Regions from separate parts of the Robertmurraya sp. GLU-23 genome, predicted to be linked through region 2. Evidence: riboswitches for the same ligand, from Rfam matches in the RefSeq annotation. Region 2 holds a riboswitch; the other holds the start of a gene.

Region 1 (5,418 bases), on a different contig from region 2:
GGAATGGTAAAATTCAAGATGTGAACAACGGTCATGGAAATACCTCCTTCACACATGGTTGAATCTACTTTAATTATAGTGTTTTTTCACAAAAATAGCAAACAAATTTCATAAATTATACAAATTTAGCAATTGACAACAATCGGGTTTCAAGAAATTAGATATATTTTTCCAATAAGTGAGAATAATAAGGGTAGTAAATGTTCAAACAAAAGTTTATAATAAAGACAAATGTCTATATTATCATGAGGTGAATTATGAGTGATAAGGAAGCAACGATACTTGGACTGATTAAAAGAGATCCATTTATATCTCAAAATGAGTTGGCGGAAAGGACGGGCTTATCTCGTTCAGCTGTTGCTGGTTATATTTCTTCTCTTACAAAGCAAGGAAAACTATTAGGTCGGGCCTATGTATTACCTAATAAAAAACAGGTGATTTGTATAGGTGGAGCGAATGTAGATAGGAAAATGCAAGCGATCGATAAGCTGCAGTTAGGAACATCCAATCCTGCTAGCACTAGTAATTCTTGCGGAGGGGTTGCAAGGAACATTGCCGAAAACTTGGGAAGACTAGGATTAGATGTTTCTCTTATGAGTGTTGTAGGTGATGATCATGAAGGGAAATGGTTACTAGACTATACTAGGGCTTACGTTGATATAGAGCCTTCGAAAATTCTTCCAAATGAAGTAACAGGAACGTATACGGCTGTTTTAGATGTGGATGGGGAAATGGCGGTTGCTCTAGCAGATATGGGTATTTATGATTCTGTTGATTTAGAGTTTGTTGAAAAACGCTGGGGTTTTCTTGCATCAACAGAGCTTGTGATGCTTGATACAAACTTCCCTTCTGACGTACTCGCAAAAGTAATTGATCGTTGTAGAGAAGAAGCGATTCCACTCGTGATTACTCCTGTTTCAGCTCCGAAAATTAAGAAGTTACCACAAAATCTTGATGGTGTGGCCTGGCTAATAGCAAATAAGGACGAAGCAGAGGCTTTAGCGGAGAGACAAATTAAAGAAGAAGGTGACTTTTTTAAGGCGGCAGAAGCAATTATGAAAAAAGGCGTTGAGAGAGTGGTCATTTCTCGCGGAGACAAGGGACTTATTTATTTTACAAAGACAAATGAAGCGGGTGTACTGTTACCGCCAAAGGTAGATGTTGTAGATGTAACGGGTGCAGGAGATGCGCTGGTTGCAGGAATTGTCTATGCCTATTTACGCGAGTTAAAAACAGAAGATGCCTGCAAAATTGGAATGGCATGTTCGATGCTAACTTTAGCAACAGAGGAAACGGTTAACCCGACATTGAACCATCAACAGCTACAAGAAGCTTTTCAACATAATTTCCACTAAGGAGAAAACAAACATGGAAAAATATTTAGAATACTCACAAGAAGTTTTAGAAGCGAAAAAAAATAATGTACCAGTCGTGGCATTAGAGTCAACGATTATTTCTCACGGAATGCCGTACCCACAAAATGTGCAAACGGCAAAGGAAGTAGAGGATATTATTCGTAAAAATGGTGCGGTACCAGCTACAATTGCTATTTTAGACGGAAAAATAAAAATAGGCTTATCAGACGAAGAGTTAGAAATGCTTGCTACCCGAAAGGACATTGAAAAGGCGAGCCGTAGAGATTTACCATACCTAGTAGCGACAAAGAAAAATGGAGCAACAACAGTAGCAGCAACGATGATTTGTGCAGAGCTTGCTGGCATTGAAGTGTTCGTAACCGGTGGGATTGGTGGAGTTCACCGTGAAGCTGAAGTAACGATGGATGTTTCAGCAGATCTTCAAGAACTCGCTCAAACCAATGTGGCTGTTGTGTGCGCAGGTGCGAAGTCTATTCTTGATATTGGTTTAACATTAGAGTATTTAGAGACTCATGGGGTGCCAGTGGTTGGCTTTGGTACTGATGTTCTTCCGGCTTTTTATACAAGAACAAGTCCTTTCCAAGTGAACGTTCAAGTGGAAGATGAAAAGGAAGCAGCGAGCATGATTCGTACAAAGTGGGAATTAGGATTGAACGGTGGAGTGGTGATTGCTAACCCAATCCCGGAAACAGATGCTCTTGAAGAGGAATTTATCAATAATGTGATTGAAACGGCATTAACAGAAGCAAAGGAAAATGAGATTGCGGGTAAAAATGTCACTCCATTCCTTTTAGCAAAGGTAAAAGAACTTACAGAAGGAAGAAGCTTAGAAGCAAATATTGCATTGGTTAAAAATAATGCTGATGTTGGATCAAAAATAGCAGTTCAACTTAACACTCTATCTTAAAAATATTTTTGAGGAGTCAGTCTCACAAGGACTGATTCCTTTTTTTTTGCATAAAAATAGTACTAGATTTACAATTTTGAAAATGTACACTGTAACGAACAATTTGTTCTTAAAAAAATTATAAAAGTAAGAAAGAAGGAGAAAAGAGCTGAAAACTAAAGGGAATTGTTCATTATAACGAAAAAATGGTCATTTTAGAGTGTTTAGTTTACCCTCACATCCGTCTAAAATAAAAGTAAATTATTCTTTATATAGAACGAAAAATAATAGAATAAGAAACGAAAACTATTAGAATAGTAGGTGGCGGGAATGTACCGGAAAAACTGTGACAAATGTTATCGTCCATCATACAGCAGTTCGGAAGCAGGGGAATGGATCTGTCCGATATGTGGTCATAATCTAACAAAGTTACCTTTTTTTGATGCGGTTACACTTGAAAGGGTACATGTAAATATCATTCCTATCCAAAGAAAATTAAAAGCATATGAGAATCAAAAACTAGGAATAAAGACTTAATCATTAAAAGTCAGAAAATTTTAAAAATGATTTCGACAGTGGGCGACATGAAGACTTATGATTTTTGTGCTTGATCTTACAAATGTAAAAAATTGTATAAATTCTTTAGGGCTCAATTGTTCCTTATGAAGGTCCTTGTCGAATAGTGTAACTAAAAAGTTGGGAAAGTTTTTAAGTGTATGACAAATTTTTACACAATTTACTAAAAACGAGTAGTAAAATGATTGATAAGTGAATCACATGGGGAGAGCAAAACACAGAAAAAGGCAAACCTTCTGAAAAGGGGGGACGCAAAGTCGCAGGTCTAAGGTAGTTAGAAGTTTTTTTGCTAAGACGGCTGGACTGCCTGGAATACGATTGTATTTTAGGGGGAGATTGAGGAATGTTGGAAACGAGTGAAGTGACGTTAGAAGAACTAGACTATGAGTGGATGATGTTGATTCTTGAAGCAAAAAAGTTAGGTTTAGAGAAAGAAGAGATTAGAAGATTTTTAGGTGAGAATGAAATTAGAGGATAAAAAGAAACTAGCTTACATAGCAGGTTGTTTCATACATAGAATGAAAGTATTTCCGTTAGGGTCGGACCGTATGGGAATGCTTTTTATTTTGGAAAAAAAGACAAAATCACCTGGATTTTGTCTTTTTGTTTTAGTTATTATTTGATTGATTACTTCTCCATTTATTAAACTCAAGAAACTCTTTAAACTGATCCTTTGAAACCCCGGAGTTCATAGCCTCTTTCACAAGCTTCATCCAATCAGAGTCTAGTTCATCTTTATTTGGATGCTCGTGTATAAGATGGTCAACTGGTACATGAAGGACAGCTGAAATTTTCTCGAGAAATTGGATAGACGGATTCGTTTGTAAATTTCTTTCTAATGAACTTAAATATGATTTAGCGACACCAGCCTGTTCAGCTAGCTCAGACATGGACATTTTCTTTTCAAGACGAAGTTTCTTAACACGATCTCCAATCATCTAGATCACTCACCTATCTCTCTGTATGAATTCATAATAGCAAAAAAAATTCGTTAGTTCCATATTCAGAACGAAAATAGTAGGTTCCGTTCTTAAAAATTCTTTAGTTAGTCACAAATGGATAGTTATTACGGTTCTAGTGATTAAAAGCTGATAAATAACTTTTAACCCTTCTATGTAGCATTATACACAATACCATTCGTATTGAAAGTGATAATTGTGGGCGTAACTAAAAAATTCCCACTGTCCACCCCAGACGCACAAAACCACCCCATCTGTCCACGAACGGTGACAGACACCACCAAAAGACAGAATGCCCATTTTGTCCACGGAGGGTGTCTGACACCCTTTTATACCCGGGATGGGGGTGGGTGAAACCTATTTTTTTTGTTCGACAAATTCTTTTTTTGTGTTTGTTGATTTTAAAGGGGGGAAGGGAATTCAATCAAACGTTTGATTGACTATTGTTTGAGGTTATCTAACAAAATTAGACATAGGAATGCTTTGCTAATATAGACCGTTAGAGAGTACAATATAGACTATACATTATTGGGATTTGGGGAAGTGAGATAAATGATTGTATTAAAATCACCTCGTGAAATAGAGGCCATGAAAAAAGCAGGGGAGCTTCTGGCTGCTTGTCATAAAGAAATAAAAAAAATGATCCGACCAGGAATAACAACTTGGGAAATTGACCAGTTTGTTGATAAATATTTAGCACAGCATGGTGCAATTGCTCAGCAAAAGGGGTATAGAGGTTACGAATACGCCACATGTGCTAGTATTAATGATGAGATATGTCACGGCTTTCCGAGAAAAGACCCTCTAAATACAGGGGACATTGTTACAATAGATATGGTTGTCAATGTGAATAGCGCCTTAGCAGACTCTGCATGGACATATATCGTTGGAGAAGCTTCTGAAGAAACAACCCGCCTTGTAGAGGTAACTAAAAAGAGCTTATTCAAAGGAATTGAAGCAGCCGTCGTAGGAAATCGAATCGGAGATATCGGACATGCGATTCAAACCTATGTGGAAGGAGAGGGATTCTCGGTCGTAAGAAACTTTATTGGCCATGGAATTGGCCCCTCCATTCATGAAAAGCCGGATGTTCCACACTTTGGACTACCAGGAAAAGGTCCTCGCATAAAAGAGGGAATGGTATTTACGATCGAACCGATGGTTAATGTTGGAAGCTATGAAACAAAGATGGATTCCAATGGTTGGACCGCTCGTACTGTGGACGGAAAAAACTCAGCTCAATTTGAGCACACCATTGCCATCACGAAGAATGGTCCGATCATTCTTACAGATCAAGGTGAATAATCAATCCATATCAACACAAAAATATGAAGTAAGATGGAGGAAGACCCATGACAGAAAACCATGAAACAGAAAAAAAGAAAATAAGCTTACAAGAAGCCATTAAGCAACAACTAGAAAAAAAGAAAAATCAGCAAGCAGGAGGAAAAGCTAGCGCAAACGGTCCTGCAACCACGAAGAAAATGAAAAGCCAGCAAACCAAAAAGGTGAGCAATCAACGCCGTAAAATGGGTGTGTAATTAGGCAGGACCTAAAATAGGGAACAACACGTAACTCGTGCTGTTCCCTTCTTGTTTAAAAAATACCTTATTCCTCATCT
Region 2 (5,418 bases):
ATCTTCATATATTTTTAGTTCTGTTTCTTGCATCGGTATCTTTATTTGGTGTTCTGAATCTTTATCGTATTTATAGTTAAGATCATCATCATCTACAAAGTTATATGGTTGTTTAAAGGGAGAATCCATCTTATTATCCACAGTAATATCTACTTTCACTACCCTACTAAGTTGTGATTCTTGTTCATTCGTATACTTAGCTCCTAAAGTTAACTCAATAGTATCCCCGGATTTCACATTATCAGGATCAATATTAGTACTTAAACTAACTTCAACGTTCTTTTCACCAATTGAATAGTTAGCTACATTACTCTTTTCTTGAAGGTATGCTAAAGGGCCATTTCCTTCCTTACCTTGATAATTAGCCATTTCATTTAACACTATTTCAATTGCTCCTTCAGCACGGTAAAACTCTTCTTGCTCCTTAGTTGTTTTCACTATATTTTTTAATCCATAAGTAGTGGTTGCTAACATAGAGGTTCCAACTATACTGACAATTACAACCAAGATTAGAACAATCATTAGTGCAGCTCCAGATTGGTTCCTCCTCAAATTATCAAACATAAAGTTCCTCCCTAAAAAGCTAATACCTTACTCTTTCTTCTCCATTAGAGGTTACCTTAGTAGATATTTTATACTCTTGTTTATCTTTTTCTAAAACTAAGGTTACTTTGAATTGGCTTGCGTTTTCTACATCTGGCATAAAGTCAAATTGCTTAACGTTATTCGATAAGAGATTTGATTCCAGTTTTAATTCATTATTTGAAAATGAAATCTTACTGCGAACATCTTCCCCATCTCTAACAGCATTAGAGATGGTTTCCATTATAAATCTAGCTTCCCGTTGCAATTCATTTTCCTTTGATACTGCACTTTCCATTTTTATCCCATAACTAAATAGAGCGAAAACAAGTCCAGATACACTAACCATAATAAGAATAACAATTAATAATTCAATCAATGTTACACCTTTTTGGTTATTCACCATTTCTCACCACCGTAAAAAGTTCGATTTGGTCATTAGAATCTATTTCAGAAGTTACAATTACTTGGATTTCACTATAGCTTTGAGTTATATTCTCTTGAGTATATTCCTGCCCAACCACTTTAACTGTTGCGTCTATCAGGTCCCCGAGAGTTCCAGGCATATTACAGCCTTGCGTAGTGGAACAGTCATAATTTTGCGTTGAACCAGTGAAGCCGTTTTGTCGGATTTCTTCCATTACTTGTTGGCCAAAATATATTAGCTGTGTATCCCTTCCCTGTTCAGTTGTTCTAGTAAAACTGCCTGTCATAATTAACAGCAGAGGGATAATAGCCATTCCAGCAATGACGACAGAGATCAATAATTCAATTAATGTGACTCCCTTTTCGTTGTTCATTTTTATCTTCCCCTTATAGGAGTAGTAAGCTGTACCAGGTCCAAATATCCTCTCCGTACAGGTATGCCACTAATGTTCCAATCATAATCGAAGGCCCAAAGGCAATCGGTTCTTTTCGTTTAACAACTTTTAGTGCGATTAATAGTACTCCAACAACGGCTCCTACAAATGAGGCTAAAACCAAGCTCATTACAGTTAGTGCTGGGCCGAGTACCACTCCAATAGCTGCATACAGCTTAATGTCACCGCCACCCATGCCGCCTTTGCTAACAACAGCAAGCAACAAGAGCAAACCGAAACCAACTACACTGCCTAGTAAGTAAGTTAAAAATGGTTCTTCTCCGATAAAGAAACGTACAATTACTAGAACTACAATACTTGGTAGAGTAATCACGTCTAAAATTAACTTTTCACGAATGTCTGTTAGTACAGAAAGAATTAATAACGTTGATAATAGGATTGCAGGTAGTAGTTCTGAAGTAAGCCCTATTTCTTTGTAAACAATAAAAAATATGATTGCAGTCATTCCCTCTCCTAATGGGTATAAAGGAGAGATCCTTTCTTTACAATAACGACAACGACCTTTTAAGAATAGGTAACTAAATAGAGGAAATAAGTCAAAGAAACCTAACCTGTGATTACAGGAGGTACAGTGGGATGGTGGGTAGGAGATGGATTCTTTTTTTAGGAGACGGATTGCTACTACATTAAAGAAGCTACCCAATACGAGGGATATAATAATAATGAATAGATCAACTATAAGCAATTACTTCAGCCCCTTTCATCGAGGTTTCCATTTCATAAAAATAAAACTGCCGCATTTTTTATGTTGCGACAGCTAATATTAGCTATTAATCTTCGTCTGAATCATCAGAAGATGGTGTTGAAACACCATTACAAGATGAACTTATAGCTCCGTTAGTAACTGTGAAAAACTTTGTTGTATCTTCAGCACATGTTGGTGCAGAATCTAGATATTTGCCTGCTACAAGTGCACCTACGTCAGCTGGTACGCTTCCCACTTCTACTTCATATCTGTTAACTGCATCCTTTAAAATAGATAAAGTCTGCTTATTAGTATTAATCTCTGCTTTATCCTTATTGCCCATAACCATCGGCACCGCCACAGCAGCAATAATCCCCAAAATAACAATAACAACAAGTAGTTCAATTAGTGTTAAACCCGCTTGGTCTTTCATTTTCTTCTTTAATGATTTTAACATGAAGAAAGGTCCCCCTTTTAATTTTTATGTTTTTTCGAGAGCTTTTTCTTAAAATTTGGGAATAAAAAAACCTTTACAGCTCATTCTATGGAATGTAGTTGTAAAGGTCGGTTGCACCAATCGCTCGATATGACTCAGGTGCCCACGTACAAGTCATATTTCTTCGCGCCCTTATCTAATGAAAAGACTCTGTGATAAACATTACTTATTTACTAGTAGTCTACACTAAAAAAAATGAAAAAAAAAGAGGTTTTATGTAAATTTACTATTAGGAAATGTTGGCTAAACATTATTTTAAAAACACCATTTTCTATACTATTTTCCCATATAGAGTAGTATCTTCAATTTCCTCATTTATCATCTTTATTTTTCAGAAATAGCAATTCCAATTAATAACAGGAGCAACCATTAAATAGTTCCTTATACCTATTAGATATCATAATCTACCTCAAATAAATTTTTCCAATATTTATAAAACAAAGTAACATTTTTCCCTTTTTACCCATTATAATAGGAAGAAAATATCACTTATTCTATTAAAAAGGGGATTACATATGTCTCAACCATACCAACAAAAACCTATTTGGGCTTGGGTTGTTCTTATTTTGGGTGGCCTTTTTATCGTTTTCTCTTTACCCGGTATACTGTTAACACTTTTTATGCAAATCAGACAACTAGAAATCGTAACTTCTATCTCTATCATTTTCTTTACAATTGGTGTTTGCATGATTGTTGTTTTGCTATGGGGAATGAAGAGAGCTTGGACAGCCATTAAGAAATATAACGAATATAAAGCAAAATACACTGTCATTGAAACAAATCTAGATCCGACTCCTCAAGAGAAAAAACCCATTTGGCCATGGGTAGTCATTGGGATCGGTGCCTTACCGGTACTTGGAATGGGACCAGGTGTCATCATGCTTCCAATCATGCCTTTGTTCTTGGCTGGCATGTCTACCGATTCTGGGACTACTCCCGAATATGTGCCTATGCTTATTCTTCTGATTGGTTATGGGATCATGATTGGGTATATCACCTTACTCGTAAAAGCTATCAAGAGACTACGTTCTAAGTAAATAATCTGACAAGTTGCTCCTACCTTTTCCAGGTAAGAGCTTTTTTATTGTTAAAAAATGTTACAACATAACAGACAGAATATTCAAACATACATATAATACAGAAATATACCCACCTATTATATAAACCTTCTTTATCCCTCCAACCCCAAAAAACTAACCTTTTTACAAAGGTTAGTTTTTTACTCAAGGCTCTTTTCTTAAACTTTGTTGCTTTTTGGAACAAAATTGTAATAATTGTGCTAAGTTCCCGCAGAAAATAGCATAAATTTAATAAGAAGAGAGCCTGCAAACTAAATTCTTAAGCGTAAAATAGTTATTTTCACGTTAAAATCGGCTTTAAGATTTTAACAACTACCTTACGAAAACAGCCTTACTCAAACATTCACAACATCGGAAAAGGTGATTTTATTGGAAAAAGTATTTTTTATGAATGAAGCGATTAAGTTAGCTTGTGAAAATGTGTTAAGTAATCATGGTGGTCCTTTTGGGGCCATTGTGATTAAAGACGGGAAAATTATCGGAAAAGGAAAAAATGAGGTCACGAGCAGCAATGACCCTACTGCCCATGCTGAGGTTCAAGCGATTCGTGAGGCATGCTCCTATTTAGGTAGCTTTCAATTAACAGATTGTGAGATTTATACAAGCTGTGAGCCATGTCCGATGTGCATCGGAGCGATTTATTGGGCGAGACCAAAGGCAGTTTATTATGCTTGTACGAAAGAGGAAGCGGCTCAAATTGGCTTTGATGACCACTTTATTTATGAAGAAATTAGCTTGCCAATTGAAAACAGAACGATTATGATGAATCAAATTACGGTTGAGCAGTACAATCTACCGTTTAAAATGTGGGAAGTATCATCTGACAAAACAGAATACTAGTCTCTTATAGACACTCTAGGAGGAGAGTATGGACAAAAACAGACTAAAACAACGTATTGAAGCAGCCTCAGGGAAAATGGAGGCTGACCTTGTCATAAAAAATGGCAAAATTATTGATGTATTTACCGGTGAAATCTATGAAGGTGACGTTGCTATTACAGATGGTGCCTTTGTTGGAGTAGGGAATTATTCTGGTAAAAAGGAATTTGATGCAAGCGGGCGATATGTATGCCCTGCTTTTCTTGATGGTCATGTTCATATTGAATCATCTATGGTGTCTCCAAAGGAATTTGCGAAGGTTGAGCTGCTACGAGGAGTGACCACTATTATTGCCGATCCTCATGAAATCGCCAATGTACTAGGTGTAAAAGGCATTCAGCTTTTACTTGATACTTCAGAAAATCTCCCCTTTAATTTTTACTTTATGCTTCCTTCCTGCGTACCTGCCACTAGCTTTGAGTTAGCGGGTGCCACACTTGAGATTGAGGATCTGTCGCCATTGTTTTCCCATCCAAGAGTGCTCGGTTTAGCAGAGGTTATGAATTTTCCAGCTGTGAAACATGCGGAAGAGTCGATGTTAAATAAGCTATATGAAGCAAAGCGGTTAAACGCAAAAATTGATGGTCATGCCGCTGGTCTAAGTGATATGGACATTAATGTCTTTATGACTTCTGGTGTACGTACCGATCATGAGTGTACTACGGCCGAAGATGCGACGGCTCGTTTGCGCCGCGGGATGTACCTTATGATTCGAGAAGGTACCGTTGCTAGAGATTTAAAGAAGCTGCTTCCTGTCGTTAATGAAAGAAATGCTAGACGCTGTCTATTTGTTACAGACGACAAACATCTTGATGA

The links. A riboswitch is a leader RNA that binds a small molecule or an ion and turns the genes downstream of it on or off. The one in region 2 is predicted to bind cyclic di-GMP.
Region 1: another riboswitch for cyclic di-GMP. It lies ahead of ACVBAX_RS24375 (anti-repressor SinI family protein); the one in region 2 lies ahead of ACVBAX_RS07900 (type II secretion system protein).

What each region holds. Positions count from the first base shown of each region.
Region 1 covers NZ_JBRKCV010000027.1:17,032-22,449, reverse strand. The annotation lists gene ACVBAX_RS24390 (carbohydrate kinase) at 258-1,355, shown strand; gene ACVBAX_RS24385 (pseudouridine-5'-phosphate glycosidase) at 1,369-2,283, shown strand; gene ACVBAX_RS24380 (hypothetical protein) at 2,593-2,799, shown strand; cyclic di-GMP riboswitch class I at 3,055-3,149, shown strand; gene ACVBAX_RS24375 (anti-repressor SinI family protein) at 3,182-3,316, shown strand; gene ACVBAX_RS24370 (helix-turn-helix domain-containing protein) at 3,447-3,776, opposite strand; gene map (type I methionyl aminopeptidase) at 4,350-5,102, shown strand; gene ACVBAX_RS24360 (hypothetical protein) at 5,150-5,338, shown strand.
Region 2 covers NZ_JBRKCV010000003.1:85,885-91,302, reverse strand. The annotation lists gene ACVBAX_RS07920 (hypothetical protein) at 1-564, opposite strand, end outside; gene ACVBAX_RS07915 (prepilin-type N-terminal cleavage/methylation domain-containing protein) at 584-988, opposite strand; gene ACVBAX_RS07910 (type IV pilus modification PilV family protein) at 978-1,382, opposite strand; gene ACVBAX_RS07905 (prepilin peptidase) at 1,396-2,148, opposite strand; gene ACVBAX_RS07900 (type II secretion system protein) at 2,234-2,605, opposite strand; cyclic di-GMP riboswitch class II at 2,702-2,785, opposite strand; gene ACVBAX_RS07895 (hypothetical protein) at 3,160-3,681, shown strand; gene ACVBAX_RS07890 (deaminase) at 4,093-4,563, shown strand; gene ade (adenine deaminase) at 4,592-5,418, shown strand, end outside.